One region of the Streptomyces sp. ALB3 genome, then DNA from elsewhere that is predicted to be linked to it. Evidence: riboswitches for the same ligand, from Rfam matches in the RefSeq annotation. Region 1 holds a riboswitch; each other region holds the start of a gene.

Region 1 (7,759 bases):
CCCATCGGCGACCTGGACCCGGTCAAGACGGTCTCGCTGACCGACGCGGGCCTCACTCCCTACCACGCGATCAAGCGCTCGCTGCCCAAGCTGCTGCCCGGGGCCACCGCCGTGGTCATCGGCACCGGCGGCCTCGGCCACGTCGCCATCCAGCTCCTCCGCGCCATGACCGCGGCACGCGTCATCGCGCTCGACGTCACCGAGGAGAAGCTGGCGCTCGCACGGGCCGTCGGCGCCCACGAGACCGTGCTGTCCGACGAGAACGCCGCAGCCAAGGTCCGCGAACTCACCGGTGGCCTCGGCGCCGGAGTGGTTCTCGACTTCGTGGGCGCCGAACCGACCGTGAGGACGGCCGGCGCAGCCGCCTCCGTCGACAGCGACATCGCCATCGTGGGCATCGGCGGCGGGCTGCTGCCCGTGGGCTTCGGTGTCCTGCCGTTCGCCACGTCGGTGTCCGCGCCGTACTGGGGCACACGCAGGGAACTCGCCGAAGTCATCGAGCTCGCCCACGCCGGAGCCGTCGACGTCCACGTCGAGACGTACTCGATCGACGAGGCCCCGCTGGCCTACGAACGGCTCCACGCGGGCCGCGTCAACGGACGGGCGGTCATCCTCCCCCACGGCTGACCGCCCGGGACGGCTCGCCGGTCGCGCCACCGGGCGACCGGCGAGCCGTCCCGCCTTCAGGGCGCAGCCGTCATCGTGTCCGTGCGGGTCAGCCGCACGGGCTCGGTGCCGGCGGAGCTGTGCCGCTCCGCCCAGTTCTCCAGCGCGGTACGGCAGGCGTGGTCGAGATGGCTGAGGCCGGAGAGATCCAGCGCGACGGGCCGGTCCTTGGGCAGGGCCTCCAGGCTGTCCAGTATCTTCGGCAGCCTCAGGAACGTCGCGTTGCCCGACAGACGGGCCCGCACGCCGTCGGCACCGCTGTCGACGACCTCCAGCCTGATGTGGGACGCGTCCCAGGCCGCCTTGGCCACCGACAGGGCCAGACCCGTCAGCACACCCTCGAACATGTTCACCGTGACGATCGCCACCGCCGTGACGACCAGGATCAGCGCCTCGCCACGGTGTCCCCGCCACAGTGCCATCAGCTGACGCACCGGAATGAGCTTCCATCCCGCGTGGATGAGGATGCCGGCGAGAGCGGGCAGCGGAATGAGAGCCAGCGTGGACGGGAGCAGCGCCGCGAACAGCAGCAGCCACACGCCGTGCATCACCCGGGAGGCCCGGGTCCGGGCGCCCGCCCGCACGTTGGCGGAGCTGCGCACGATGACCGCGGTCATCGGCAGCGCGCCGAGGAGTCCGCAGACGGTGTTGCCCGTACCCTGCGCCATCAGCTCCTTGTCGTACTCGGTACGCGGCCCGTCGTGCAGCCGGTCCACGGCGGCGGCGCTGAACAGGCTCTCCGCCGACGCGATCAGGGTGAAGGCCGCCACCGTCCCGAGCAGACCGAGGCCGGCGAGGCCGCCGAACTCGGAGAGCGCGGGGGTCTGTACGGCGTCGAGCAGGCCTTGGACCTGAACGGTCTCGACGGGCAGGCCGAACGCCGTCGATGCAAAGGTGGCCAGCACGACCGCCGCCAGGGCGCCCGGCACGGCCCGTACCCGCTTCGGCATCCTGTTCCACCCCACCACGAGGGCGATGGTCGCGGTGCCGACCGCGAGTGAGGCGAGAGCCGCCGGGCTGGACACGGCGTCGGCCAGCAGCCCGGGGATGCCGGCCATCTTCCCCGTACCGGTGGCCGGTGCCTCGAGCCCCGCGGCGGCGTACAACTGACCCGCGATGAGGACGAGGCCGATGCCCGCGAGCATGCCCTCGACGACCGAGACCGAGATGGCGCGGAACCAGCGGCCCAGCTTCAGCGCGCCCATGGCCAGTTGCAGCAGACCCGCCGCCAGCACGATCACGCCGAGCGCGGGCAGGCCGAAGCTCTGTACCGCTTCGAAGACGAGCACGGTGAGACCGGCGGCCGGCCCCGACACCTGCAGACTGCTGCCGCGCATGACTCCGGTGACGAGCCCGCCCACGATGCCGGTGATCAGACCCAGCTCGGCCGGGACGCCCGACGCGACGGCGACGCCCACGCAGAGGGGGAGAGCGACCAGGAAGACGACGAGTGACGCGGCGAAGTCCTGCCGCAGGTGCGGGAACTTGGCGGCACGGTCCATGGCGGCCCTCATCCCGTGCGGAAGGGGGCCGATCGGACGTCGCCGGGCGGGGGTGCCCAGGCGGCGCTGTCGCTGACGTGCGGGATCTCGACCACGGGGTGATCGACACGGAATGGCATGAGTGTGGTTCCTCCTGGCGCGCCGGAGCATGGCGCGTAGGCATAGGTATGAGAAGTGAGGGCCTGGGGGGCAGGGCGACGCGACCCTGGTCCGTGCGTCCCGGAGGAGCGGGGGCAAGGGCAGCCGGCCGAGCGCGCGGATCAGCTCAGCAGCGGAAGACCTGGAGCACGGGGGAGGAATGTGCGGCCGATGATCTGGGGGCGCCGTGCGCGCCGCTCATCGCGACGGCGGCAGCCGGTGCGGGCGCTCCGCCGGTGTCACCCGTCACCGCGGAACGTGACGGCGCCTCGGGCGCGGGAACGGTCGCGGAGCGATGCCGGTCACGGTGGCGCAGGAGGCCGTTCGGCTCACCCCCGCGGTCAGCTGTGCCGCAGGTGCCGTACGCGCCGTGCGTCTCTCCCGTGGCCGCCTCCGGGAAGCTTTGCGCCAGGATCTCCGGGGCGCGCGAGGGCGCGTCCGCCGAGGGTGCGCCGGAGTACGGGGCCAACAGGAGGCCCATGAGGAACGCGAGCACGAATCGGGCCGCCGCCACTCGCACGCTTCACCTCCTCCTGGACTTCATCGTCCTTCGGGACGCTAACAGGCCGGAAGACTTATGGAGTTAACCCTTTGGGAAGAGTCCGAAATTCGATCCCAATGAGCCGAATGGCTTTGCGCAACGCCGTGGCCTGGGAATGTGCCGGACCTTCGGTTCTCAGTATTCGAGACCGTCCGCGATTGTATGGCTCCTGCATATGCCGGTCGGGTAGCAATCGCGCTTTCGTACTGAGGTTCGGCGATCGGATAACTGCGACACGCCGGAATGGGCACAGGTAAAAGCGGGAACGCCGTCGGTCCGCTTTCTCGCCACGTGACCGGTCCGACGCCTCCTACGGCGACGTGGACCCGCGCGGTGGGGCGAAGTCCGCCGCGAGCTGTTCCGGGGTACGGGGCCCGGGGGCCTCGGCGTCCAGCAAGCCGTGCGCGCGCAGCAACTGAGCGGCCGCGATGCCCCAGGGCAGGCGAAGACCCGCTTCCCGCAGGAGGTCCGTACGCGCCAGCATCGTGGACGCGTCGCCGGCACGCACGCCGGCCGGCGTGAGGATCGCGGCGTCATCGGCCCAGCGCAGCGCGAGGTCGACGTCGTGCGTGGCCATCATCACCGTGGTGCCGCTGTCCCGGAGCGTGCCGAGGGTGGCGAGCAGGCGCTCCTGGCCGTCCGGATCGAGCCCGGCGGTCGGCTCGTCGAGGATCAGCACCCGGGGCCGCATCGCGACCGCACCCGCGATGGCGGTCCGTTTGCGCTGGCCGTAGGAGAGCAGGTGGGTGGGGCGGTCCGCCAGGGCGCTGATGTCGAGGGCGGTGAGTGCCTCGTCCACCCGGGCCCGGACCTCGGTGTGGGGCAGACCCAGGTTCAACGGTCCGAACGACACGTCCTGGGAGACGGACGCCGCGAACAACTGGTCGTCCGGGTCCTGCACCACCAGCTGGACCGTCGTGCGTAGCCGGGTCAGCCCCTTGCGGTCGTACGTGACCGGCCTGCCCAGCACCGCCAACTGCCCCTCGCGTGGGCGGAGTCCTCCGCTGAGCAGCCGCATCAGCGTGGTCTTACCGCTGCCGTTGCGGCCGAGCAGGGCGAGCGCACGTCCTTCGCGCGCCTCGAAGTCGAGTCCGGTGAGGACGGCGGGCCCGTCCTCGTACGCGAAGGACGCACCGCGCAGGGCCAGCAGCACCGGTTCGCTCATGACAGCGGCCTCTCCAGGACGAGGGTCAGGGCGGTGAGAGCCCCGAGCAGAGCGATGCTCAGGGTGACGAACCGGGCGGAGACGCGAGCCTCGGGTACCAGGACACGCAGGGTCCCGTCGTAGCCACGCCCCGCGAGCCCCGACTGCAGGCGCGCGGCGCGGTCGAAAGCCCTGATGAACGCGGTCGCTCCGAGCCCCGCCATGGACCGCCAGGCGGCGGCCCGGGTGGTGTGCCCGAGCCGCGCCGCCTGGGCCTCCCTGATCCGGCGCATCGAGTCGAGGAGCAGGAAGCTCATGCGGTAGGTCACCAGGGCCACGTCCACCACCGGCGCGGGCACCCCCGCTTTGACCAGGCGGGGAAGCAGGTCGGACATCGGTGTGGTGAAGGCGAACAGCAGGACTCCGAGTGACGCTGCGGAGGTGCGCAGCAGCAGCTCCCCGGCACGGGCAGGCCCCCCGTCGGCCAGGGCGACGAGCCCTTCGGGCCCGCCGACCTGCACGAGGAGTGTGGCCGCCCCGGTGGCGCAGAAACCCAGGGGGACCCGGTACGCCCGCCACAGGTGGCGGCCCCTCACACCCGCCGGCCCCAGCAGCAGGGCCAGAGCGGTGACGAGGACGAGTGCCGCGCCGGGCCAGGACGGCAGTGAGATCGCCAGGACGGTGAGTCCCGGACCGAGCACGGCCTTGTCCACGGGGTGACGGCGGCGCCAGCGACTGCTGTGCGCCGCCGCGTCGATCGGCAGCACGTGGCTCAGTTCCTCCGGGCCGCGGACTCCCCGGCACCGGCACCGGCACCGGCACCGGCACCGGCACCGGCACCGGCACCGGCACCGGCACCGGCACCGGCACCGGCACCGGCACCGGCACCGGCTTCGGCGGCGGTGCCGGCCTGCTGTGCGAGCGCGCGCAGCTCGCCCTGACGGCGTCCGCGCCGTACGCCGAAGTAGTAGGCCAGGACGCCTGCGCCGAGCGCTGCCTGAAGCGCGAACAGCGCCGACTCGATCTCACCGGACGGCGGTTCGTACAGGGGGGAGAACCAGGGCTCGTAGTCGGGATCGATCTCCGTGATCGCTGTCTCCGCCTGGGCGTCGGCGCCCGCGAACGGCTCCTTCTCGTCGTCGCCGAGGCCGAGGGCCAGCGGCATGACGGCCAGCGCCGCCACGACGAGCAGCAGGAGCAGGTTGATCTTCGTGTTCCTGGTCATCGCGCCGCCGCCTCCGTCCCGGCCGCCCCGGCCCGGGGCCGCTTGCCGGCGAGGAAGACGCCGAGCCTGGTCAGATCTCCCTTGCTGGACTGCACGAGGAGCCGCATGACCAGCACGGTCAGAAGCCCTTCGCTCACCGCGAGCGGAATCTGGGTGACCGCGAAGATGGAGCCGAACTTGCCGAGCGCACCGACGAACCCGCTGCCCGGGTCCGGGAAGGCGAGCGCCAGCTGCACACTGGTGACGCAGTAGGTGGAGAGGTCGGCGACGAACGCCCCGAAGAAGACCGCCACCATCAGCGGTACCTCGTACCGGCGCAGCAACCGGTAGACCGCGTATCCCGCCCACGGGCCGACGACCGCCATCGAGAAGACGTTGGCGCCGAGCGTCGTCAGGCCGCCGTGGGCCAACAGCAGTGCTTGGAACAGCAGGGTGATGGTGCCCAGGACCGCCATGACCGGCGGGCGGAACAGGATGGCTCCCAGCCCCGTGCCGGTGGGATGCGAACAACTCCCCGTGACCGAGGGGATCTTCAGTGCCGAGAGGACGAACGTGAAGGCCCCGGAAGCTCCCAGGAGCAGCGTGCTCTCAGGATTCTCCCTCACCTCACGCGTCAGTGACCGGACTCCGTGGACGACGAACGGCGCGGACGCGACACCCCAGGCGATCGCGTGCGCCGGGGGCAGGAAACCCTCGGCTATGTGCATGACGCAGCAGACCCTCTCCAGCACCTCGTGGATGGTTGAAGTGCCTTGGCCGGTCTCCTGGCTTACGGGTACCACCGCCCGAACTCCGCCTTCCCGGGTCACAAGGACCCAGTGGCTGCCCGCGAGGGCCGGAGCCGGACTTCCCGATCACAGTGGCGAGGGCCGCACCGGCATCACACCGATTTCCCGTTCACCAAGGCGTGGTGACAGTAGTGCCAGGTGGGGGCGGATGACAAGCGGGAACCCGCCGGGAGCGGCATGCGCCGAGCGGCCGGAGGCCGGGCCCCGGCAGGGCGGTGCCGGGGCAGGGCGCGACGGCCCGGTGAGGAGGGGCCGGAGCCGGTACACGGGGAAAAGGCCGGCGGCGGCGTGTACGCCGGTGAGGTCCCCGGCCGAGCGGAGGCTGCCGCACAGGACGCCCGACGAGTACGGCCCACCGGGCGGGAGGCCTGGTGTGCAGCCGCCCGGCGAGCCGCGAGCCGCCCGCCGGCACCCGGGCCGCCTCGCCGTCCGGCACGCCCGGCGGGTTCGTCCCGTGACGGCCAGTCGGATCGTTTTGGCGCGGCGGATGGCGGACACCGGCCGGTATTTCCCGTCCGCAGCGTTATTCGGGGGAACAGTCGGTCGACACAACCCCCACGGAGAAGGAGCGCAGGCCATGACCGACACCGAGAGCGGCCGGCCCGATGAGGACGCGGAGCGTCCCGTACTGACCAACCGGCAGGGGCATCCGGTCTACGACAACCAGAACCAGCGCACGGTCGGCGCCCGCGGCCCCGCGACCCTGGAGAACTACCAGTTCCTGGAGAAGATCAGCCACTTCGACCGCGAGCGCATCCCGGAGCGCGTCGTGCACGCCCGCGGAGTGACCACGTACGGCTACTTCGAGGCGTACGGCAAGTGGGGTGACGAACCCATCAGCCGGTACACCCGCGCCAAGCTGTTCCAGGAAGCCGGCAAGCGCACGGACGTGGCCGTTCGCTTCTCCACCGTGATCGGTGGCCGGGACTCCTCCGAGGCGGCCCGTGACCCGCGGGGGTTCGCCGTGAAGTTCTACACGGAGGACGGCAACTGGGACATGGTCGGCAACAATCTGGGCGTCTTCTTCATCCGGGACGCCATCAAGTTCCCCGACGTCATCCACGCGCTCAAGCCCGACCCCGTCAGCCACGAGCAGAAGCCCGCCCGGATCTTCGACTTCATGTCGCAGACGCCGGAGAGCATGCACATGCTGGTCAACCTGTTCAGCCCGCGCGGCATCCCGGCCGACTACCGGCACATGCAGGGATTCGGGGTCAACACCTACAAGTGGGTGAACGACGAAGGCCACACCGTGCTGGTCAAGTACCACTGGATGCCCAAGCAGGGCGTCGCCAGCATGACGGAGGAGGACGCGGCGAACGTCCAGGCCACCGAACTGGGGCACGCGACGAAGGACCTCTACGAGGCGATCGGGCGCGGTGACTTCCCCGAATGGGAACTCGTCGTCCAGATGATGTCCGACGACGAGCACCCCGAGCTGGACTTCGACCCGCTGGACGACACGAAGACCTGGCCCGAGCAGGACTTCCCCCCGCGTCCGGTGGGACGCATGGTCCTCAACCGGGTCCCGGACAACTACTTCGCCGAGAACGAGCAGGTCTCGTTCGGAACCGGTGTGCTGGTCGACGGGCTCGACTTCTCGGACGACAAGATGCTGGTCGGCCGTACGTTCTCGTACAGCGACACCCAGCGCTACCGAGTGGGCCCGAACTACCTGCAGCTCCCGGTCAACCGGGCCAAGAACGCACGCGTGGCCACCAACCAGCGGGACGGCCTGATGGCGTACGACAACGG
Region 2 (7,759 bases), on a different contig from region 1:
CGCCCGCCGCAGCACCCCGAGCACCGGGAGGCCGGACTCGTCGAGCGCCTCCCTGAGCAGGGACTCATGGCGGTCGGACGCCACCTTGTTCAGGATCACCCCGCCGATCCGCACCTCCGGGTCCCAGGAGGCGAAACCGTGCACGAGGGCGGCGACCGAACGTGACTGCGAGGAGGCGTCGACGACCAGCACGACGGGCGCCCGCAGCAGCTTGGAGACCTGGGCGGTCGAGGCGAGTTCGCCCTGCCCCGAGGCGCCGTCGTACAGCCCCATCACCCCCTCGACGACCGCCAGGTCGCAGCCGCTCGCACCGTGTGTGAACAGCGGGGCGATCAGACCGGGCCCGCACATGTACGCGTCGAGGTTGCGCCCCGGCCGGCCGGTGGCCAGCGCGTGGTAGCCCGGATCGATGTAGTCGGGCCCCACCTTGTGCGGGGACACCGCGAGGCCCCGCCCCGCGAACGCCGCCATCAGGCCGGTGGCGACCGTGGTCTTGCCACTGCCCGAGGCGGGTGCGGCGACGACCAGACGAGGAACACTCACCACTCGATGCCTCTCTGGCCCTTCTGGCCGGCGTCCATCGGGTGCTTGACCTTCGACATGTCGGTCACCAGGTCGGCGGCCTCGATCAGCTTCTGCGGCGCGTTCCGCCCCGTGATCACCACGTGCTGCGTGCCCGGACGGTCACGCATCACCTCGACGACCTCGTCGGTGTCGATCCAGCCCCAGTGCATCGGGTAGGCGAACTCGTCGAGCACGTACAGCTTGTACGTCTCGGCGGCCAGGTCGCGCTTGACCTGCTCCCACCCCTCGCGGGCCTTCTCCTCGTTGTCGGAGTTGTCACCGTGGATGCCGCGCTGGACCCACGACCACCCCTCGCCCATCTTGTGCCAGGCGACGGTGCCGCCCTCGCCGCTCGCCCCCAGCACCTTCAGCGCGTTCTCCTCGCCGACCTTCCACTTCGCCGACTTCACGAACTGGAACACCCCGATCGGCCAGCCCTGGTTCCAGGCCCGCAGCGCCAGCCCGAAGGCCGCCGTCGACTTGCCCTTGCCGATGCCCGTGTGGACGAACAGCAGCGGGCGGTTGCGCCGCTGGCGTGTCGTCAGTCCGTCGTCCGGTACCGATACCGGCTGTCCCTGTGGCATCAAGCGGCCCTTCCCGTAGCGGTGATGTCCTTGACCAGCCCGGCGATCGAGTCGGCGCGCAGCTCGTCGAGCGTGACCGCGCTGCCCCCCAGATCCCGTGCGAGCTGTGCGGCGAGGCCGAGGCGTACGTACCCCGACTCGCAGTCGACGACGACGGACGCGGTGCCCTCGGCGGCGTGCAGCCGACCGGCCCGTGCCGCCAGCGCCACCGGGTCGACGCCCCCGGTGGCCCGCCCGTCCGTGACCACGACGAGCAGTGCCCGCCGCGAGGGATCGCGCAGGCGCTCCACCCGCAGCACGTCGTGCGCCCTGAGCAGCCCGGCGGCCAGCGGGGTGCGCCCGCCGGTGGGCAGCGTCTCCAGGCGCGCGGCCGCCGCGTCCACCGACGAGGTGGGCGGCAGCACGACCTCGGCGTCCTTGCCCCGGAAGGTGACCAGGCCGACCTTGTCCCTCCGCTGATAGGCGTCCAGCAGCAGCGACATCACCGCCCCCTTCACGGCACTCATCCGCTGCCGGGCCGCCATCGACCCCGAGGCGTCCACGACGAACAGCACGAGGTTGCCCTCGCGCCCCTCCCGAGTCGCCTGCCGCAGATCGTCACGCCGTACGACGAGGCCGCGCCCCGACCGCCCGCGTGCCCGCTGGTGCGGCGCCGCCGCCTGGACGGTCGCCGCCAGGTGCAGCTTCGTCAGCGCTCCCTCGGGCCGCCGTGACCCGGTGGTCCGGCCGTGCTCGGTACGGGCCCGGGACCGGCGGCCGGCCGCGCCCTCGCCCAGGCCGGGGACGCTGAGCATCTTCGTGCGGAACGGCTCGCCCGCCCGTACGGGCTGCCGCTCCCCGCCACCGCCGCCCGGCGCGTCACCCGTCCCGGTGTCCTCCCGGCCAGGTGCGCCGGCCCCGCCGTCGTCGGGCCCGCCCGTGTCCGTGCCGCCGTCGTCGGGCCCACCCGTGTCCGTGCCGCCGCCGTCGGGCCCGCCGCCCTGCGGAGGGACCCCGCCGCCGGGCCCGTCGGGGTCCGGATCGTCGTCGCCCCCGCCCTGGTCCTCCGCCGCGTCCCGCAGGGCCTCGTCCAGCTTGTCCTCGTCCAGACCGGGCGCGTCGAACGGATTGCGCCTGCGCCGGTGGGGGAGTGCCAGGAGCGCGGCCTGCCGCACGTCGTCGGCGACGACCTCCTCGCGGCCCGCCCACGCGGCCAGCGCCGTCGCGGTGCGGGCCATGACGATGTCGGCACGCATCCCGTCGACCTCGAACGCCGCGCAGGTCGCCGCGATCTGCCGCAGCACCCCGTCGCCCAGCACCACGCGGGGGAGCAGGGCGCGCGCGGCGGTGATCCGCTCGCGCAGCGCGGCCTCCTCGCCGGCCCACCGCGCGGCGAAGGCGGCCGGGTCGTCGTCGTAGGCGAGCCTGCGCCGCACGACCTCCACACGCAGGTCCGTCTCACGGGAGGCCGCGACCTCGACGGTGAGCCCGAAACGGTCCAGCAACTGCGGCCGGAGCTCGCCCTCCTCCGGGTTCATCGTCCCGACCAGCAGGAACCGGGCCGCGTGACGGACCGAGACGCCTTCACGCTCGACGTACGAGGCGCCCATGGCGGCCGCGTCCAGCAGCAGGTCCACCAGATGGTCGTGGAGGAGGTTGACCTCGTCGACGTACAGGATCCCCCGGTGGGCGTCGGCGAGGAGCCCCGGCTCGAAGGCCTTCACACCCTCCGAGAGGGCCCGTTCGATGTCGAGGGCCCCGACGAGCCGGTCCTCCGACGCGCCGACCGGCAGCTCCACGGTCCGCGCCGGACGCGACACGCCCGTCCCCGCCTCGTGGGGCCCGTCGGGACACGCCGGATCAGGGGCTCCCGGGTCGCACGAGAAGCGGCACCCCGCCACGACGGACACCTCGGGCATGAGCGCGGCCAGCGCCCGCACGGCGGTGGACTTGGCGGTGCCCTTCTCGCCCCGGACCAGGACTCCGCCGACGGCGGGACTGACGGCGTTGAGCAGGAGCCCGAGCCGCAGATCGTCCTGTCCCACGATGGCGGTGAAGGGATACGGCGTACTCACGGAGCCTCCTCTGTTGCGATGACGTCTGTACGGTCAGGTCCCGCCCCGGCGAGCGCGCCCGGCGCCCGAGGGCCCTCGGGCGCCGCGGGGGCGGGTGCGGGGGCCCGCACCCGGCCGGGCACGGGTGGCGCCCCAGGAGCGAGGAACGGCAGCCCCTGCGGCGCGCCGTCCTCGATCAGCCGCCACAGCGCGTCCGTGTCCGCGTGCTCCTCGATCAGATCCCCGAGCCGGTCGAGTTGTTCCTCCCGCAAGGCCCCGAAGCTGGTGCCGGGCGCCGCGGTGAACCGCCGCCCCGCGGCCCGCGCCACCTCACCGAGGAACGCGCGGCGGAACGCGTCGCTCTCCAGCGACCCGTGCCAGTGCGTCCCCCAGACGGAACCCACCCGGCACCCGTCCAGGAACGGCTCGCCGCCGCGCACCTCGGCGACCCCGTGATGGATCTCGTATCCCTCCACGGGCTCCCCGAGGGCCGTCCCGACCGGCCGCGCCAGGACCTTCTCCCGGCCGAAGCGGACCCGTACCGGCAGCAGGCCGAGCCCCTCGACCAGACCGGCCCGCGACTCGACGTCGTCCTCGACGCGTTCTCCCAGCACCTGGAACCCGCCGCAGATACCCAGCACCGGCCGCCCCTCGGCGGCCCTGCGCGCCAGTTCGTCGGCCAGCCCGCGCTCCCGCAGCCAGGCCAGTGCCTTCACGGTGCCCCGCGTCCCGGGCACGATCACGAGGTCCGCGTCGGCGAGCTCCTCCGCCCGGTCCACGAACCGCACCACCACGCCCGGCTCGGCCGCCAGCGCGTCGACGTCGGTGAAGTTCGACATCAGCGGTACGGCGCACACCGCGACCCGCAGTACGTCCTCGCCGTGCGGCGGCGCCACGACCGACTCCCGCACGGCGCCCCGCATCGACACCCGCAGCCCGTCCTCCTCGTCGATGCCCAGCCCGTGGGCGTAGGGCAGCACCCCGTACGTCCGCCGCCCCGTGAGGCCGAGCAGCATGTCGAGGCCGGGCTCCAGGAGCGACACGTCACCCCGGAACTTGTTGACGAGGTAGCCCGCGACCAGCGACTGGTCCTCGGGGCTGAGCAGCGCCGTCGTACCGAAGAACGAGGCGAACACACCGCCCCGGTCGATGTCGCCGACCACCAGCACGGGAAAGCGCGCCGCCCGGGCGATGCCCATGTTCACGATGTCCGTACGCCGCAGGTTGATCTCCGCCGGGCTCCCCGCCCCCTCGCAGATCACGGCGTCGTACGTGGCCCGCAACTGCTCCAGACAGTCCGTGACCGTCCCCAGCAGAGCCTCCTGCCGCCCCCCGTGGTAGCCGCGCGCACTCATCTCGCCGACCGGCTTCCCCATCAGGACGACCTGGCTCGACCGGTCGCCTCCGGGCTTGAGGAGCACCGGGTTCATCAGCGCCGACGGCTCCACCCGGGCGGCCTGCGCCTGCATCGCCTGGGCGCGGCCGATCTCCGCGCCCTCCCGGGTGACGAAGGAGTTCAGCGACATGTTCTGCGCCTTGAACGGCGCGACCTTCACCCCCCGGCGCACCAGCCACCGGCAGATCCCCGCGGTGACGACGCTCTTGCCCGCGTCCGACGTGGTTCCCGCGACCAGCAGCCCGCCGCTCATCCGACTCTCCGTCCCATGGCCAGCCGTCCCGCCGCACACACGGCGAGGGCCAGCACACTCACACGGCGCGACAGCCGCACCGCGCGTTCGATGTCCGTGACCCGCACGTCCCGGCCGGCCTCCCCGTTGAGCACCGGCCGGTGCTCGACCCGTCCGCCGTAGGCGAGGGTGCCGCCGAGACGCACGCCGAGCGCCCCCGCGAACGAGGCCTCCACCGGACCCGCGTTGGGGCTGGGATGCCTGCCCGCGTCGGCCCGCCAGGCCCGGACGGCCGCACGCGGGCGCCCCCCGGCGGCCACGGCGAGCACGGCGGTGAGCCGGGCCCCGGGCCAGCCGGCGACGTCGTCGAGCCGGGCCGAAGCCCAGCCGTAGCGCCGGTAGCGGGGCGACTTGTGCCCGACCATGGCGTCGAGCGTGTTGACGGCGCGGAAACCGACGAGTCCGGGCACACCGCCGAGCGCCCCCCACACCAGGGCCCCCACCACGGCGTCGGAGGTGTTCTCGGCGACGGACTCCACCACCGCGCGGGCGATCTGCCGCTCGTCCAGCGCCTGCGGGTCACGGCCGCACAGATGCGGCAGCCGCTCCCGGGCGAGCCCGACGTCCCCGGCGGCCAGGGCGTCACCGATGGCACGGGCCTCGCGGCCCAGCGACGTGCCCCCGACGACGGCCCAGGTGGCGGCGGCCGTCAGTGCCACGGAGGCGGCGGGACGGTCGCGTACGGCACGGGCGGCCAGCGCGGCGGCGCCCGTCGCGCCACCGGCGCAGACGAGCGTGTGCAGGGCGCCCCAGCCGCGGTGATCGCGCCACAGCCGGTTCTCGGCGCCCGCCGCCGCACGCCCGAAGGCCGCGACGGGGTGGCCCCGCCGGGGATCACCGAGCAGCAGGTCGCCGATGAGACCGGCGGCGGCGCCGTACGCGAAGATGCGGTCGGCTCGCACGGCTCAGCCGGCCGTCGCGCCTCGGCGGGCCTTCGCGGAAGAAGGTGGTACGACGACCGACAGGGGGCAGCCAGACATGGCGTTATGTCCTCACTCAGGGTCCGCGCCCTGGTTCGACGTGACGGCGACGAGAGTCTCCTGGCTCCCCGGATCCGCAGTTCCTCCGGCCTTCCAGTCCGCGGCGGCGGACCGTGACTTCCGTATGGAGGCTGCTCCCCGGTGACAGTGGCGGGACCGCGCCGGATTCGCACCGGCTTCCTCTCCTGTCGCCGTAATGGCTCCGGCAGTCCACCATGCCCCGCGAACGCCCGTCAACCTGCCGTTGACCTGCGAGGCTCAGTGTGCCCGGACGCACACCGGGCCGGACACGAGGTGTGTCCGGCCCGGTGTGCGTGTCCCGCGCGGGGTCAGGCGACGATCAGGTAGATCCCGTACGCGACCGCCGCCGCGCACAGCCCGAAGCAGAGGTACGCGCCACTGCGCACCAGGGCGCTCGAGCCGCCCCCCTGCGCCGTCGGCACCTGCCGGGCCAGGCCCGTGATGCCGAGGGTGAAGAGGCCGACCAGTGCGACGGTGACCACGAGGCTGACGCCGAAGACGGAGGCGAGGGCTGCCCAGTCGATGTTCATACGGATCTGTCCTTACACCGTGGCCGGGTCGGCCGGGGTTCCGGCCGTCGGAGCCGGGGCCGGGATGGTGGTCTTGAGTTCCGGTGCGACGGTACCGGCGGGCGGCGGGCTGACCGCCGAGATGGCGGTCGTGACGACGCCGGCGGGCTCGGTGTCCGCGTTCACGTTGGTGTGGTCGACCGGCTTGCGGCGCGACAGCAGCCAGATGGCGGCGGATCCCGCGACGAGGATCACGGCGACCACCCCGACGCCCCAGGGGCCCTGCTTGGTCAGGAACTCCGAGCCCGCACCGATCAGACCGGCGGCGGGAAGGGTCAGGCCCCACGCGACGAACATCCGGGTGGCGGTGGACCAGCGGACCGTGCCGCCCTTGCGTCCGAGACCCGCGCCCATGACGGCGCCCGAGCACGACTGCGTGGTGGAGAGGGAGAAGCCGAGGTGCGAGGAGGCCAGGATGACCGTGGCCGCACTCGTCTGGGCGGCGAAGCCCTGCGGCGGGCGGAGGTCGGTGAGACCGCTGCCCATGGTGCGGATGATGCGCCAGCCGCCGAGGTAGGTGCCCAGCGCGATGGCGATACCGGCGGACGCGATGACCCAGACCGGCGGGTTCGAGCCGGGGACCAGGACGCCGCCGGTGACCAGGGCCAGGGTGATGATGCCCATGGTCTTCTGCGCGTCGTTGGTGCCGTGGGCGAGCGACACGAGACCGGCCGAGGCGATCTGGCCCGCGCGGTACCCCTTGGCGGTCGACTTCAGCTGCGCCTCGTCGGTGATCTTCCGGTTGAGGCGGTACGTCAGCTTCGTGGCCAGCAGCGCGGCGACACCGGCGACGAGAGGCGCGGCGATCGCGGGCAGCAGGACCTTGGTGACGACGGTGCCGCCGTCGATCGAGGACCACCCCGCCGACATGACCGCGGCGCCGATGAGGCCGCCGAAGAGTGCGTGGGAGGAACTGGAGGGCAGGCCGACCAGCCAGGTCAGCAGGTTCCACAGGATCGCGCCGACGAGCGCGGCGAAGATGACCTCGGTTCTGAGGCCCTCCTCGTTGATGATCCCGCCGGAGATGGTCTTGGCCACCTCCACCGACAGGAACGCGCCGACGAGGTTGAGAACGGCGGACATGGCCACCGCGGTCTTGGGCTTGAGAGCGCCGGTCGAGATGGTGGTGGCCATCGCGTTGGCGGTGTCGTGGAAACCGTTCGTGAAATCGAACACGAGAGCTGTCACGATCACGATCGCGAGCAGCAGCGTGATGTGTTCCATTTACCCAGGCAATCGTTCGACGTCATTGGCACGTGGAACGTAGGCAACCAGGGTGAACGGAAGGTGAACTGGGCAGGGCGGCATGGTGACCCCAAC
Region 3 (7,759 bases), on a different contig from region 1:
TCTGGCGTTCTACCTCTACTTCCACTTCCAGCACTTCCTGGCGTTGTACGCCGTCGAACGCGCGTCGAGCGCGTTCTACAGCGTGGTGCTGCTGCTGTGCTTCGCCCTGGTGATCGTCGTGCAGCCCCTGGCTTCCGGGCTGATCCGGCGCATGCCGTACGGTCCGGCCCTCGCGGTCGGCTTCGCCGGCCTGGCGGCCGGTCTGGCCGTGCTCGCGATCGGGACCCGCCCCGCTCTCCTCGCCGGCGGCGCACTGATCACCTTGGGCGACATCGTGCTGTTCCTGAAGAACGATCTGGAGGCCCTGCGCCGCAGCCCACGCTCCGACGCGGTGATCTTCGGTCAGCAGCGCCTGGCGGCCGGTCTGGGCGCCTGCGCCAGCGGGGTGCTGGGCGGCCTCGTCTACAGCTTCGGCGAACGAGCCGGCGACACGGGGGCGTTCTGGCTCATTGCCGCAGCGCAGTGCCTGCTGCTCCCCCCGCTTCTCCTGATGCTGCGCCACCGCGCGGCACGTCCCGCACAGCTACCGCGAAGGAGCACTGTCGCGCCATGACACGTACCGGCGGATTCCAGGACGACGACTTCTGGACCGAGTTCCACGACTTCCTGTTCACCGGGCAACGCCACACCCAGGCCGAGGAACTGGTGGCGACCTCACCGCTGCTGCGCTTCCGGCCCGGGGCGCGGGTGCTCGATCTGTGCTGCGGCCCCGGGGTGTTCACGGTTCCGCTCGCCGGCGGCGGCTACGACGTGACCGGCGTGGACGTGAGCCCGGCCATGCTGGAGCGGGCACGCAAGCACTCGGCCGACGCGGGTGCGCGGATCACGTACGTACAGGCCGACGCGCGGACGTACGACCCGCCGGGTGGCTTCGACGCGGTCCTCAACATGTTCACCTCGTTCGGGTACTTCGAGGACCCCGCCGACAACGCCCAGGTCCTCCGGAACATGCACAGGTGCCTGACGCCCGGCGGAACCCTCGTGCTCGACCTCGCGGGTAAGGAGTTGCTGGCCCGCAGGGTCACTCCTCCCAAGGTCGTGCAGCGGGGGGACGACCTGCTCGTACAGACCGACACGGTGCTGGACGACTGGGCGAGGCTGCGCAGCGACTGGGTGCTGGTCCGGGGAGATCACGTGACGCGCGCCACTCTCGTGTGGTTCGTCTACAGCGCCGTGGAGTTGCGCCGGATGGCCGAGGAGGCAGGCTTCGGCCGCGTGGAGGTCTTCGGCGGTTTCGACGGCCGCCCCTACGACCAGGACGCCGAGCGGCTGATCGTACGGGCGGTCCGGGAGGGGTGACGCGGCGCGGGTTCCGGGGCCGCTTCCGCACCCCCTTACGGCCCGGTCTCACCGGAACGTAGGATCACCAGGTCATCGCCGCGACGGGAGACAGGAAGCCGGTGTGAATCCGGCACGGTCCCGCCACTGTGACTGGGGAGTGCTCCTTCCGCGTGCCGGCGTGTGCCGGGCGGCAAGGCGGAGGGCGTCGATCCAGGAGTCAGGACACTGGCCTGTCGCGGGCCCGATCCGAGGAGCGCGGACTCCCCAGGAGGCTTCACGTGTACAACGGCATGTCCCATTCCCCTCAGGACCCCTCCCTCCGTCGGCCACGCGCTCTGCGGGCCTCCGTAGCAGCGGCCGCGTTGTCGGCGGTCCTGCTGACCGCCGGCTGCGGCTCGTCCGGCGAGGCCCGGCATGATCCGGGGACCGCGGGTGCTCCCCCCGAGGGCTTTCCCGTCACCGTCGACAACTGCGGGGTCCGGACGACGTACGACGAACCGCCCGCGCGGGTGGTCACCATCCACCAGCACCCCGCGGAACTGATGCTCGCCCTCGGGCTGAGGAGCCGCATGGTCGGCACCGCGTTCCCCGACTCCGCGGTCCTGCCCGAGCTGGAGCGGGACTTCGAGGCCGTGCCGGAACTGGCCGAGCGGGAGCCCTCGTTCGAGACCGTCCTGGACGCCGGACCCGATCTCGTCTACGGCGGCTACGGCAGCGCCTTCGACGAGAAGGAGGGCCGCTCCCGCACGGCGTTCGCCGACGCGGGGATCGACACCTACCTCAACCGCGAGTACTGCGGGAAGAAGAAGGTGACCATGGAGGACACCTACGCCGAGATCCGCACCATCGGCAAGATCTTCGGAGTCACCGGCCGCGCCGAGAAGCTGGTGTCCACGCTCGAGAGCGACGTCGACGAGGCCGCCTCCGCCGTCGCGAGCGAGCCTGAGGTACCCGTCTTCGTCTACGACAGCGGCGACAGGACCGCCTTCACCGCGGGCGGCAAGAGCCTGGGAACCGAACTCATCCGGCTGGCCGGCGGCAGGAACGTCTTCGCGGACCTCGACGACGTCTTCGGTGACGTCTCGTGGGAGCAGGTCGTGAACCGCAAGCCCGAGGTCATCGCCATCTACGACTACGCGGGGGCCGGAAGCGTCGAGCAGAAGAAGGAGTTCCTCCTCTCACAGCCGGCGCTCGCCGACGTGCCCGCGGTGAAGAACAAGCGGTTCGTCGTGCTGCCGCTCACCGCGACCCTGGTCGGTATCCGCTCGGCCTACGCGGTCGGAGACCTCGCGGGCGGGCTGCACCCCGGAAGCCTCCGGTGACGCCACCCGCCGCACCCGCACCCGCACCCGCCGGCCAGGCCGTGCGGCGCCGGTCTCAGGACACGAAGCGGCCGGGGCCAGGTGTCTTCACCGTCGCCCTGGTGATCCTGGCGGTTCTCCTGCTCGCCTCGCTCACCGCCGGTCTCGCCATCGGCTCCGTGCACGTTCCGCCCGGCCAGGTGTGGGGCATCGTGGCGCACGCACTCGGCGCGGACCTGTCGGAGCCCGGCTGGTCGCGAGCCCGGGAGACCATCGTCCTGGACGTGCGCGCTCCCCGTGTGCTGCTCGGCGCCGTGACCGGGGCCGGACTCGCGGTGGTGGGGACCGCCATGCAGGCACTGATCCGCAACCCTCTCGCGGAGCCGTACCTTCTGGGGGTCTCGTCCGGAGCGTCCCTCGGGGCCGTGACGGTCATCGTCTTCGGGGTGACCCTGTTCGGGCCGGTCTCCTTGTCGGTCGCAGCGTTCGCGGGCGCGCTGGGGGCGCTGCTCCTCGTCTACGCCACCGCCCGCACCGGTGGCCGCATCACCTCCGTACGGCTCGTGATGTCCGGCGTGGCCATCGCGGCCGTGCTCACCGCACTCCTGAACCTGCTGCTCCTGACGACCGATCGCGGGAACGAGGCCCGTGCGGTGCTGGCCTGGACACTCGGTGGCCTGGGAGGGGTGAACTGGGGCACCCTGTGGCTGCCGAGCACGGCCCTGCTCCTCGGGGTGGCCGTCCTGTTGGCGCACGCCCGCAACCTGAACCTGCTGCTCGCGGGTGAGGAAGCAGCCACCACCATGGGGCTGGACGTGGCCCGTTTCCGGGCCCGCACGTTCGTCCTTCTGTCCCTCGTCACGGGAGTGCTGGTCGCGGCGGCCGGCCCGATCGGCTTCGTCGGCCTGATGATGCCGCACATCGTCCGCCTGTTCGTGGGCGGCGACCACCGCCGCGTCCTGCCGGCGGCCGCGCTCGGTGGCGCGGTCTTCCTCGTGTGGGCCGACATCGCCGCGCGCACGGTCGCCGCGCCGATGGAGATCCCGGTCGGTGTGCTCACCGCCCTGTGCGGCGGGCCGTTCTTCCTGTGGCTGATGCGCCGGGACGCCCGCCGGACCACCGGAGAGGGGGCGGCATGACGGCGACGGAACTGGTCGTCGACGGCGTGACACTCACCGCGGGGGCGCACCGCCTGGTGCGGGACGTCACACTGACCGCTCACCCGGGTGAGGTCATCGGCCTGGTCGGCCCCAACGCCAGTGGCAAGTCGAGCCTCCTGCGCGCCGTCTACCGTGTCCTGCGCCCCGTCGAGGGCCGCGTCAGCCTGGACGGTGTGGACGCCTGGTCTCTGCCCGTGCGGCAACTGGCCAGGACCGTGGCAGCGGTGGTCCAGGAACCAGGGGCCGACTTCGACCTGTCGGTCCGCGAGGTCGTCGCCATGGGCCGCACGCCGCACAAACGGCTGCTCGCCGGTGACACCGCCGAGGACGTGTCACTGATCGAGGAGGCGCTCGCCATGGTGGGAGTCGCCGCGCTGGCGGACCGCTCCTTCGACCGCCTCTCGGGCGGGGAGCGCCAGCGTGTCCTCATCGCCCGCGCCCTGGCCCAGCAGCCCTCGCTGCTGGTACTGGACGAACCGACGAACCACCTCGACATCCGGCACCAGCTCGACGTTCTCGGCGCGCTGCGGCGCCTGCCCGCCACGGTGCTCGTCGCCCTCCACGATCTCAACCTCGCCGCCTACTACTGCGACCGCCTCTATGTCCTGTGCGACGGTGAGGTCACGGCTTGCGGACCGCCGGCCGAGGTCCTCACCCCCCGGCTGCTGGCCGAGGTGTACGGAGTCCGGAGCGAGGTCGCCATCCACCCGCGCACGGGCGCTCCGGCCGTCACCTTCCTTCCGGAGGAGCCCGGGTACGGGGAGGGCCGGTAGGGCGGCTGCCTGCCCCTCAGCCGAGGGCCGCGCGGCGGCTCGTTCCGGTCAGGCGGCGGGAGACACCGCCGAGCCCTCGCTCGGACGGCGGCGAGGGCTCGGCGGGGAGGGCGGCGGGGAGGATCCGGTCAGGCGGCGTGGCAGAGCGCAGCGGGATCGGGCCGGGTGGCGGACCACGGCTGCGTGCAAGGGCGGGCCTCGGTCGCCGCGAGCGAGCGGTTCCTCGCGAAGACGACGAGACGCAGCACCGCGAAGCGCGCGACGCCCGCACCCGCGGAAGCGGTCAGGTACACGGCCTGCTCAAGCACGGCACCGGGTTCCGCCACCACGCTGTGCAGGACGAGCATCGCCGCGCAGGTCACGGTGTAGGCAGCCGCCGCCGACCCGGCCGACTGCGCGTGCTGCCGCAGGGTCGCGCGCCCGCCCGCGCCGAAGGTGAACCGGGCGTGCAGCTCGGTGGCCAGGAGGGTGGAGACGAGGGTGATCAGGGCGTTCGCCAGGCCCCAGGGGATCCAGGTGGCGAGGGCCGCCACCGCGAAGCTGGAGGCGAGCCCCACTCCGCCGCCGCAGAGCACGAAGCGGGCGAAGGCGGTGCAGGCGCCCGGTGCTGCCTTCTGCTGTCCTGACGCTGTCCCCATGATCCGTCCCCCCTGGTCGTCCACGTGCGCTGATGCCGGTGTCCGTCGCTCCGTGAGCCCTACGGCGCCTTCGCGTGATGCCATAGTGACACACTTTTGGCACCACTGCGAGCCATTACCTGCCCCTGTGGCGCCAAGCCCTCCTCAGTGGGCGCTGAACCCGTGAAGACGTGGGCCCTTGAGGAAGAGAACGCGGCCGACCGGCAACGCATCCCGTGCCCCCCATATCGAGAACACCCACTTCGCTCGCCGTGTGCCACGCATGGCGCCATCGAGCTTGCAATGGCGCCACACTGGTGCCACTATTGCGTCATGGACCTCACGCCGTACGTCGAAACGCTCCGCCGGGAACTCACGGTGGCCGCCGAAGCAGGGGGCGAGGAAGCCCGCGAGCTCGCCGAGCGGCTCACCGCGCCTCTGGAATCGGCGACCAGACTGACGCTGCTCAATGTGCTCTCCGCCGCGATGGACGAGATCACCCGTGAACTCGCCCCCGGTTCGGTCGACGTACGACTGCGCGGGCTGGACCCCGACTTCCTGGTGACACTGCCCCCCGTCGGCTCCTTCGGGGAGCGGGTCGCACCCGCCGATACTCCGGCGGCACCCGCTCCCGCACCGGTCGCCACCGAGACGGACGAGGGCGGCACCGCCCGGGTCAACCTGCGCCTGCCGGCCCACCTGAAGACCCGCGCCGAGGAGGCGGCGGGCCGCGAGGGCCTGTCGGTCAACGCGTGGCTGGTGCGGGCCGTGGCGGCCGCCGTGGAGCCGGGCGGCGCGCAGCCCCGCACCACGGAGAAGAACCGGGCCACCGGACAGAGCTTCACGGGCTGGGTGCGCTGACCGGCCCCCTCCCGCAACACTCCACCGACACCGACATCACGTCCCACCAGCGGGGACGCCTGAAGAGCCAAGAGGACGGGACAGCCATGCCTTCTTACGACACTCCCGAACCGATCACCGTCAGCGCACACGTGTCCGGCGGTTCCATCCAGTTCACGGCGGCCGACCGCCTGGACACCGTCATCGAGGTGCAGCCGCGTGACGCGAAGAAGGACAAGGACGTGCGAGCCGCCGAGCAGACCGAGGTCGCGTACGCGGGCGGGGTCCTGACCGTAAGGACGAAGCAGCGCCACCTCATCGGGCCCACCGGCGCCGTCGACGTGAGGGTCGGCCTGCCCGCGGGCTCACAGCTGGAGGTGACGGGCTCCTGGCTCCAGGTGGTGGGCGAAGGACGGCTCGGCGACGTCCGCGTCAAGACGTCGTCCGGCGACGTGCGCCTGGACACGACCGGCCCGCTGCACCTGACCGCTTCCCACGGTTCGATCAACGTGAACCACGTCGAGGGCGCGGCCGAGATCACCACCAGCTCCGGCAGCCTGCGCGTCGGCCTCGTGGAGGGCCCCGCCGTCCTGAAGAACTCGCACGGCACCACGAGCGTCGGCACCGCGACCGGCGAACTGCGGGTGAGCGGCGCCAACGGGGACATCGACATCGCACGCGCCGGGAGCTCGGTCACCGCCACCACCGCCCACGGCGCCCTGCGCGTAAACGAAGTGGCGCGCGGATCGGTGCAGCTGGAGACCTCCTACGGCGCCATCGACATCGGTGTCCGCTCCGGTACGGCCGCCTGGCTCGACGTCAGCTCCGAGCGCGGACAGGTCCGGAACACCCTCACCGACTCCGGGACCCCGGAGAAGACCGAGGACACCGTCGAGGTACGCGCCCGGACCCGCTGGGGCAACATCGACGTCCACCGCGCCAGGGCCTGAGTACCGCGCCCCTCCGGCGCGGACGACGACTCCCCCGGTTTCCCACCCCACCTCCTGGCTCGCCCTCGCCTGGTGCCTCGGACTCGTGGTCCTCGGTTACCGCTGGTCGATGTCGACGTTCCACCACGGCCCTGACAGGCGAGGATGAGCTGATACCGCACGGCTGACCGGGCCCGGTGCGCCACCACCGGGCCCGGTCAGCCGTGCGGTGGCGCCGGCCCCGGCGCATGGACGGACTCACATGGCCGGTGCCCGTTCGATGAACGTGTCCAGCACCCCGTCGGCCACCTTGACGGGACCCTGCGGCCTGGTGGTGCCCGGGATGGTGGTGACCGCGGCTGCCTGCTCGGCAAGTCCGGCCGCCGCGGCGAAGTCCGCGTGTCCGCTGCCCGCGTGGGCCTCGGCCCGCAGGCCGTCGAGTGTGGCCTTCAGCGAACCGCCCCACAGGTCGAGGGCGTCCAGCCAGGGTTTCGTCTGCGCCAGGAACGCCGGGTCCCGGACACCTTCGCGAATCCGCTCGGGAGCCCCGGCCAGCACGTCGGCGTACGCGTCGAGCTCCCGCAGCGCGGCCTGCCGGCGGGCACGGGACCCGCTGCCCCAGGCTTCGGTGAACTCCGCGAGGCGGGCCGCCAGTCCGGGTGCCTGCGGCTGCCAGTTCGTGTCACCGAAGGTCGGTGCCAGGTGCTGGGTGTCGAAGAAGGCCAGCAGGGCGCGGGTGGTGGCGGGGTCACCGCCCGCCAGGTAGCCGGCCGCCGCCCGCCAGGTGCGGCCGGGGTCGTAGTCCTCGTCGTTCCACGCGAACGCCGCGCCTCCGAAGAGGGCGACCTTGCTCGGCGC
Region 4 (7,759 bases), on a different contig from region 1:
ACTGCATGGACGACGACGGGGTGCGGCACGTCGGCGCGATCTGCAACCCGGTGCTGGAGGACCTCGCACCGGAGCAGCGCATCCTCGACGACTCCAACGAGGGCTGCCTCTCCGTGCCCACCGCCTACGCCTCGCTCGCGCGCCCCGACTACGCGGTGGTGCGCGGCCAGGACGCCCGGGGCAACGCGGTGAAGGTGCGGGGCAGCGGCTACTTCGCGCGCTGCCTGCAGCACGAGACGGACCACCTGTACGGCTACCTATACATCGACCGGCTCTCCAAGCGCGACCGCAAGGACGCGCTGAAGCAGATGGCGGAGGGCACCCCGCGCTACGAGGTCGTCCCGAACGACTGAGTGCCCCGCGGAGAGGAAGGGCCCCGCCGCGAGCGGGGCCCTCTTTCGTGACGGGTGGGGCGGGCGAGCAGAGGGTTTCGTCAAGCAGAGTTCTCCGGTGCGTAGTTGACGCGCGTCGACCCGTCCGCCAGGCTCATCCTCACGCCTCACCTCTACGCCTCACCGTGCAGGGAGATCCCCATGCTCAGACGTACCGCACATCTGCTGCTCGGCCTTGTCATGACCATGGCTTTCGCCATCGGTGGTGCCGTCGTCACGGCCGGAACCGCGCAGGCCGACGGCTGCTACACATGGAGCCGCACCCTCTCGCCCGGTGCCACCGGCGCCGACGTCACCCAGCTCCAGATCCGGGTGGCCGGCTATCCGGGGTACAACTCCGTGCTGGCCATCGACGGCTCCTACGGCCCCGCCACCACGGCCGCGGTCAAGCGCTTCCAGTCCGCGTACGGTCTCGCCGCGGACGGCATCGCCGGACCGGCCACGCAGTCCAAGCTCTACGCGCTCCAGGACGACGACTGCACCCCCATCCACTTCACCTATCCCGAGCTCAACACGTGCAACAGCACCTGGGCGGGCGGAGCGGTCGCCGCGGGTACGGCCAGGGCCAACGCGCTGAGCAGCATGTGGAAGCTGGAGGCGCTGCGGCACGCGCTGGGCGACCAGCCCCTCCGTGTCACCAGCGGCTTCAGGTCCACCTCCTGCAACTCGGCGGTCGGCGGAGCCACGAACAGCCGCCACCTGTACGGCGACGCCGTCGACCTCGGCTCCGGACCGCACTCGCTGTGCACCATCGCGAAGCAGGCCCGCAACCACGGGTTCAACGGGATCCTCGGTCCTGGCTACGCCGGCCACGGTGACCACATCCATGTGAACCAGGGGCCGAGCCACTTCTGGTCCGCCTCGCAGTGCGGTATCTGAGCGCACGCCCGCAGTGACCGGTCCCGCCGGGGTGATCCGCGATCACCCCGGCGGGACCCTTGCGTCAGGCGGCCTCGGTGATGTCGGCCGGTCCCCGGAAGGTGCGGCGGTAGGCGTTCGGGGTCGTACCCAGTGAACGTACGAACTGATGGCGCAGCGCGGCCGCGTTCCCGAAGCCGGTCTGACCCGCGATCGTGTCCACGGTCGCGTCCGAGGTCTCCAGCAGGTGCTGCGCCAGCAGGACCCGCTGCCGGAGCAGCCAGCGGTACGGGGTGGTGCCGGTCTCCTGCTGGAAACGACGGGCGAACGTCCGGGGCGACATGTGGGTCCGGTCGGCCAGCTGCTCGACGGTCATCTCCTCGTCGAGATGGCGCTCCATCCAGGCGAGGGTGTCTCCGACGGTGTCGCACCTGGTGCGCGGCAGCGGACGCTTGATGTACTGCGCCTGGCCTCCGTCCCGGTGCGGGGGGACCACCATGCGGCGCGCGATGGCGTTCGCGACGGCGGGCCCGTGCGCCTGGCGTACCAGATGCAGTGCGGCGTCGATCCCCGCGGCCGTGCCCGCCGACGTGATGACCGGCCCCTCGTCGACGTAGAGCACGTCCGGCTCCACGACGGCCCGCGGGAAGCGGCGCGCCAGCTCCTCGGAGTGCCGCCAGTGGGTGGTGCAGCGGCGGCCGTCCAGCAGGCCCGCCTCACCGAGGACGAAGGCGCCGGAGCAGACGCTCAGCACCCGCGCGCCGCGTTCGACCGCCCGGCGCAGGGCGTCGAGGGCCTCCTCGGGGTACGTCCGCGCCACGAAGTGACTCCCGGCGGGTACGGCGATGAGATCGGCCTCCTCCAGACGGTCGAGGCCGTACGGGGTGCTGATGGAGAAGCCGGCGTGCGTCCGCAGCACCGGGCCCTCCGCCGAGACGACCGCGAAGTCGTGGACCGGCAAGCCGTCCTCGGAGCGGTCGAGCCCGAACACCTCGCACAGCACGCCGAGTTCGAAGGGATGGACATCGTCGAGCAGCAAGGCGGCGACATTCTTCAGCATGACGCCAGTGTGGCAGTAAATCGAGGGTGTGTGACAGTCCTGCCACTGCCGGAATCCGGCCGCGGGGACGACAGTGGAGCCATGAACACATTCATGAACTACCTGGCCGTAGCCGTACTTTTCGCCCTCGTCCTGCTGCCCGCGCTCCTGGGCCTCGCACGGGAGCGCCGGATCGACCGTGAGCTCCGGGAGGCGCGACGGCGGCGTGAGGCGGCGCCCCGGAGTGCGACGGGCGCCGCGTCGCCGGTCACGGCCACGCGGCGCCCGTACGTCAGGTCCTGGGCGAGGGTCTAGAAGTCGTCGTCGAAGCCGACGGACCCCTCCACCGCCACCTGGTACGCGGAGGGGCGGCGCTCGAAGAAGTTGGTCAGCTCCTGGACCCCCTGGAGCTCCATGAACGAGAACGGGTTCTGCGAACCGTAGAGCGCGGGGAAGCCGAGCCGGGTGAGCCGCTGGTCGGCGACGCACTCCAGGTACTGGCGCATCGACTCGGTGTTCATCCCCGGCAGGCCCTCGCCGCACAGGTCGCGGCCGAACTGCAGCTCCGCCTCCACGGCCTCCTTCAGCATGTCGGTGACCTGCTGCCGGAGCTCGTCGTCGAAGAGGTCGGGCTCCTCCTTGCGGACGGTGTCGACGACCTCGAAGGCGAAGTTCATGTGCATCGTCTCGTCGCGGAAAACCCAGTTGGTGCCCGTGGCGAGACCGTGCAGCAGACCGCGCGAGCGGAACCAGTAGACGTACGCGAAGGCGCCGTAGAAGAACAGGCCCTCGATGCACGCGGCGAAACAGATCAGGTTGAGCAGGAAGCGCCGGCGGTCCGCCTTCGTCTCCAGCCGCTCGATCTTCTCGACGGAGTCCATCCACCGGAAGCAGAACTGCGCCTTCTCACGGATCGACGGGATCTCCTCCACCGCGTCGAACGCCGCAGCGCGGTCGTCCGGGTCGGGCAGATAGGTGTCCAGCAGCGTCAGGTAGAACTGGACGTGCACGGCCTCCTCGAACAACTGGCGCGACAGGTAAAGCCGCGCCTCGGGGGAGTTGATGTGCTTGTAGAGCGTCAGCACCAGGTTGTTGGAGACGATCGAGTCACCCGTCGCGAAGAACGCGACCAGCCGGCCGATCATGTGCTGCTCGCCGGGGGACAGTTTCGCGAGGTCGGCGACGTCGGAGTGCAGGTCCACCTCCTCCACCGTCCAGGTGTTCTTGATCGCGTCCCGGTAGCGCTCGTAGAAGTCCGGGTAGCGCATGGGACGCAGAGTCAGTTCGAAGCCCGGGTCGAGCAGGTTCTTGTTCTCGGACGTGGTCATCACTGGCAGGCCTCGCAGGACTCGGGGTTTTCGAGGGAGCAGGCGATCGCGTCCGCGTCGGGAGCGGAAGCCTGCTGTACGGGGATCGGGGCAGCGGCGGCGGCCGTCCCGGACGCGGCGCGGGCGATCCGGGTCGCCGGGCGCGAGCGCAGGTAGTACGTCGTCTTCAGCCCCTTCTTCCAGGCGTACGCGTACATCGAGGAGAGCTTGCCGATCGTCGGCGTCTCCAGGAACAGGTTCAGTGACTGGCTCTGGTCGAGGAACGGCGTACGGTCCGCCGCCATGTCGATCAGTCCGCGCTGCGGGATCTCCCACGCCGTGCGGTACAGCGCGCGCACGTCCTCGGGGATCCAGGCGAAGCCCTGGACGGAGCCGCTCGCCTCGCGCAGCGCCTCACGGGTCCGGGCATCCCAGACGCCGAGCCGCTTCAGCTCCTCGACCAGGTAGGCGTTGACCTGGAGGAACTCCCCGCTGAGCGTCTCGCGTTTGAAGAGGTTGGAGACCTGCGGCTCGATGCACTCGTACACCCCGGCGATGGAGGCGATCGTCGCCGTCGGCGCGATGGCCAGCAGAAGCGAGTTGCGCATGCCGGTCGTCGCGATACGGGCGCGCAGCGCGTCCCAGCGCTCCGGCCAGTTCAGCTCGGTGTCGTAGTGGTCCGGATGCAGCACCCCCCGGGCGGCGCGGGTCTCGGACCAGGCGGGCAGCGGGCCCGACCGCTCGGCGAGGTCGCAGGAAGCCTCGTAGGCGGCCAGCATGATCCGCTCGGAGATCCGTGCGGAGAGGGCGCGGGCCTCGGGGGAGTCGAACGGCAGGCGCAGCTGGAAGAAGACGTCCTGCAGACCCATCGCGCCCAGGCCGACGGGGCGCCAGCGGGCGTTGGAGCGGCCGGCCTGCTCGGTCGGGTAGAAGTTGATGTCCACCACGCGGTCGAGGAAGGTCACCGCCGTGCGGACGGTGGCGTCGAGCCGTTCCCAGTCGATGGTGCCGTCGGTGACGAACGCGCCGAGGTTGACCGACCCGAGGTTGCAGACGGCCGTCTCGCCGTCGTCGGTGACCTCCAGGATCTCGGTGCACAGGTTCGAGGAGTGCACCACGCGGCCCGGCTCGGCGGTCTGGTTCGCGGTGCGGTTGGAGGCGTCCTTGAACGTCATCCAGCCCTGGCCGGTCTGGGCGAGCGTCCGCATCATCCGCCCGTACAGCTCACGGGCCGGGAGTGTCCTGCGGGCGAGCCCCCTGGCCTCGGCGGCCCGGTACGCGGTGTCGAACGCGTCGCCCCACAGGTCCACCAGCTCGGGAGCGTCCGCCGGGGAGAACAGCGACCACTGCGTGTCCGCCTCCACGCGGCGCATGAACTCGTCCGGGATCCAGTGCGCCAGGTTGAGGTTGTGCGTACGCCGCTGGTCCTCACCGGTGTTGTCGCGCAGCTCCAGGAACTCCTCGATGTCCGCGTGCCAGGTCTCCAGGTAGACGGCCGCGGCACCCTTGCGGCGGCCCCCCTGGTTGACCGCGGCGACGGAGGCGTCGAGCGTCTTCAGGAACGGCACGATGCCGTTGGAATGGCCGTTGGTGCCACGGATGAGTGACCCCCGGGCGCGAATACGGGAGTAGGAGAGCCCGATGCCGCCCGCGTGCTTGGAGAGGCGTGCCACCTGGTGGTACCGGTCGTAGATCGAGTCGAGCTCGTCCAGCGGTGAGTCCAGCAGGTAACAGGACGACATCTGCGGGTGGCGGGTGCCGGAGTTGAACAGGGTGGGGGAGGAGGGCAGGTAGTCGAGCCGGTTCATCAGGCCGTACAGCGCTGCCACTTCCTCCAGGGCGCGCTCCGAGGTGTCCTCGGCCAGCCCCGCGGCGACGCGCAGCATGAAGTGCTGCGGGGTCTCGACGACCTGGCGGGTGAGGGGGTGGCGCAGCAGGTAGCGGCTGTACAGGGTCCGCAGCCCGAAGTAGCCGAAGCGGTCGTCGGCACCGTCGGCGAGTGCCTGGCCGACCAGTGCGTCGAGGGCGGCGGAGTGCAGCGCGACGAACTCCGCCGTACGGTCCGCGATGAGGCCCTCGCGGTGCCCGACGGCGACCGACGACGAGAAGGAGACGGCGCCCTGGCCGGCGGCCTCGTCCGCGACGGCCCGGGTGAGCAGCCGGGCGGCGAGCCGGGAGTAGGCCGGGTCCTCGGAGATCAGACCGGCGGCGGCCTCGGTGGCCAGCGAGCGCAACTCGGCCTCGTCCGAACCGGCGTTGCGGCCGCGCAGCGCGGCCGCCGCGACACGTCCGGGGTCGGTGCCGGGCAGGTCGGCGGTGAGGCCGGTCAGGGTCCGCAGCAGGGCGGTCCCGGGCGCGTCGTTCGTGCGGCCTTCGGATTCCGCGGCTGACACCGGGTCGGCTGGCGCGATGGTCACTGGGGCTATCCCTCGCTCGGCTCGGGGCCTGCGGGAGCGGGGCAGCCGGACACGGCGGCGTCCGGGAAAGGGCGCACGGCGCACGGCGTCCACCGGCCCTCCGCGGGGCCCGGACGTCTCGGCGTCCGGTTCGGTCGAGCCGGACGCACTGTCGACAGGTCTTCGGACTTCGGGGTGCGCAGAAGCACACCCATCACACCGTTGCGGGACAGTTCCGGATTCGCACCGGATTCCCCTGCGGCGACAGCGAGGTCGAGCATACATGTGGGGGCTCCTGATTGAAGAAGCCCCCACATGTTGTGTCGGGGTAGGTCAGAGCTCCAGCCGGTATGTCAGGAGTGGGAGGTCCGGGAGCGGGCACCAGTCCCGCTCCGGGGTCCGTACGAAGCCGAGGCGCCGGTAGATCCTGTGGGCGCCCAGCATGGCCGGCTGCGTCGAGAGGACCAGCCCGGAGAGTCCTCCGGCGGCCCGCGCCCGGTCGACGCAGGCCCGTACGAGCGCCTCGCCCGCGCCCCGTCCGCGGGCCTCGGGCGAGACGGCGAGCATCCGGAACTCCGCCTCGTCCTGACTGGCGACGTCCGCCCACGGGCTGCCGGGAGCCACGTAGGTGACGCCGCCCAGCAAGCGGCCGTCGGCGTCCAGCGCGACCAGCACCTCGGCCTCGGCCGCCCGCCGCTCCACGGCGCGAAGCTGATCCAGATAGGGGTCCCCGGCGCCGAGGTCCAGGAGCCCGTCGCCGAGGTAGGCCTGGGCGGTGATCTCGCCCAGAGCCTCGAACTGAGCGGGCCGGACCGGCCTGATCGATACGTCCATGCACGGCAGTCTGCCGCAGACGACCGGCGGGGCGCGCCCCGGTTCCGGACGCCCGGCGGCACCGGGCCGCCGCCGGGGACGACGCCGTCCCGGCAGGGCGGGCCCTGCCGGGACGGAGGATGTCGACGCGCGAGGGCGCGGGGGAGGTCAGTGACCCCCGGGGGCGCCCGCCGTGGCCGGCGGGAGCTCGGCCTTGACGCCCGGGTCGCCGATGTCAGCCGTGTAGTCGGACGGGGAGGTCTCGTCCACGCCGGCAGGAGCCTTCAGCGCGTTGAGGACGAAGGTCAGCACGATCACGACGACGAGGTTCAGCACGAACGCGGTGAGACCGATGTAGCCGATCTCGCCGATTCCCGGGATCTCCTTGGAGGACCCGCCGAAGTGCTTCTGGGTCGGGCTGGCGACGCCGTAGGCGGCCACCGTGCCGTAGATCATGCCGACCGCCCAGCCCGCTATCAGGGCCCAGCGGTGGAACCACCGGGTGAACAGTCCGCCCACCAGGGCCGGCATCGTCTGGAGGATCCAGATGCCGCCCAGCAGCTGGAAGTTGATCGCGACCGTCTTGTCCATGGTGAGGACGAAGGCGAGCGCGCCGACCTTGACCAGCAGCGAGACCAGCTTGGAGACCTTGGTCTCCTGCGCCGGGGTCGCGTCGGGCTTGATGAAGTCCTTGTAGATGTTGCGGGTGAAGAGGTTCGCCGCGGCGATCGACATGATCGCGGCCGGCACCAGGGCGCCGATTCCGATCGCGGCGAAGGCCACACCCGCGAACCAGTCGGGGAACATGTTCTCGAAGAGCTGGGGGATCGCGAGCTGGCCGTTGTCCACCTTGATCCCGGCGGCGATCGCCATGAACCCGAGCAGGGCCAGCAGTCCCAGCATCAGCGAGTACAGCGGCAGGATCGTGGTGTTGCGCCGGATCACGTCACGGCT

The links. A riboswitch is a leader RNA that binds a small molecule or an ion and turns the genes downstream of it on or off. The one in region 1 is predicted to bind cobalamin.
Region 2: linked by a shared signal. The riboswitch ahead of ACHFIV_RS21995 (cobalamin biosynthesis protein) and the one ahead of ACHFIV_RS23920 (energy-coupling factor ABC transporter permease) in region 1 are both predicted to bind cobalamin.
Region 3: linked by a shared signal. The riboswitch ahead of ACHFIV_RS15035 (ABC transporter substrate-binding protein) and the one ahead of ACHFIV_RS23920 (energy-coupling factor ABC transporter permease) in region 1 are both predicted to bind cobalamin.
Region 4: linked by a shared signal. The riboswitch ahead of ACHFIV_RS04495 (ribonucleoside-diphosphate reductase subunit alpha) and the one ahead of ACHFIV_RS23920 (energy-coupling factor ABC transporter permease) in region 1 are both predicted to bind cobalamin.

What each region holds. Positions count from the first base shown of each region.
Region 1 covers NZ_JBISCE010000038.1:22,971-30,729, reverse strand. Annotated here, with positions in the region: gene ACHFIV_RS23950 (NAD(P)-dependent alcohol dehydrogenase) at 1-627, shown strand, start outside; gene ACHFIV_RS23945 (SulP family inorganic anion transporter) at 684-2,168, opposite strand; gene ACHFIV_RS23940 (hypothetical protein) at 2,434-2,826, opposite strand; gene ACHFIV_RS23935 (energy-coupling factor ABC transporter ATP-binding protein) at 3,158-4,012, opposite strand; gene cbiQ (cobalt ECF transporter T component CbiQ) at 4,009-4,758, opposite strand; gene ACHFIV_RS23925 (energy-coupling factor ABC transporter substrate-binding protein) at 4,764-5,216, opposite strand; gene ACHFIV_RS23920 (energy-coupling factor ABC transporter permease) at 5,213-5,923, opposite strand; cobalamin riboswitch at 5,954-6,136, opposite strand; gene ACHFIV_RS23915 (catalase) at 6,582-7,759, shown strand, end outside.
Region 2 covers NZ_JBISCE010000035.1:50,987-58,745, reverse strand. Annotated here, with positions in the region: gene ACHFIV_RS22015 (cobyrinate a,c-diamide synthase) at 1-546, opposite strand, end outside; gene cobO (cob(I)yrinic acid a,c-diamide adenosyltransferase) at 540-1,148, opposite strand; gene ACHFIV_RS22005 (putative cobaltochelatase) at 1,148-3,202, opposite strand; gene ACHFIV_RS22000 (cobyric acid synthase) at 3,199-4,830, opposite strand; gene ACHFIV_RS21995 (cobalamin biosynthesis protein) at 4,827-5,771, opposite strand; cobalamin riboswitch at 5,903-6,032, opposite strand; gene ACHFIV_RS21990 (hypothetical protein) at 6,179-6,400, opposite strand; gene ACHFIV_RS21985 (anion permease) at 6,413-7,663, opposite strand.
Region 3 covers NZ_JBISCE010000026.1:663,407-671,165, forward strand. Annotated here, with positions in the region: gene ACHFIV_RS15025 (MFS transporter) at 1-553, shown strand, start outside; gene ACHFIV_RS15030 (class I SAM-dependent methyltransferase) at 550-1,299, shown strand; cobalamin riboswitch at 1,354-1,529, shown strand; gene ACHFIV_RS15035 (ABC transporter substrate-binding protein) at 1,560-2,603, shown strand; gene ACHFIV_RS15040 (FecCD family ABC transporter permease) at 2,645-3,721, shown strand; gene ACHFIV_RS15045 (ABC transporter ATP-binding protein) at 3,718-4,515, shown strand; gene ACHFIV_RS15050 (hypothetical protein) at 4,644-5,153, opposite strand; gene ACHFIV_RS15055 (hypothetical protein) at 5,466-5,993, shown strand; gene ACHFIV_RS15060 (DUF4097 family beta strand repeat-containing protein) at 6,080-6,922, shown strand; gene ACHFIV_RS15065 (beta-N-acetylhexosaminidase family protein) at 7,160-7,759, opposite strand, start outside.
Region 4 covers NZ_JBISCE010000003.1:563,984-571,742, forward strand. Annotated here, with positions in the region: gene def (peptide deformylase) at 1-353, shown strand, start outside; gene ACHFIV_RS04475 (D-Ala-D-Ala carboxypeptidase family metallohydrolase) at 534-1,271, shown strand; gene ACHFIV_RS04480 (GlxA family transcriptional regulator) at 1,336-2,310, opposite strand; gene ACHFIV_RS04485 (hypothetical protein) at 2,392-2,604, shown strand; gene ACHFIV_RS04490 (ribonucleotide-diphosphate reductase subunit beta) at 2,601-3,617, opposite strand; gene ACHFIV_RS04495 (ribonucleoside-diphosphate reductase subunit alpha) at 3,617-6,013, opposite strand; cobalamin riboswitch at 6,150-6,273, opposite strand; gene ACHFIV_RS04500 (GNAT family N-acetyltransferase) at 6,326-6,826, opposite strand; gene mctP (monocarboxylate uptake permease MctP) at 6,974-7,759, opposite strand, start outside.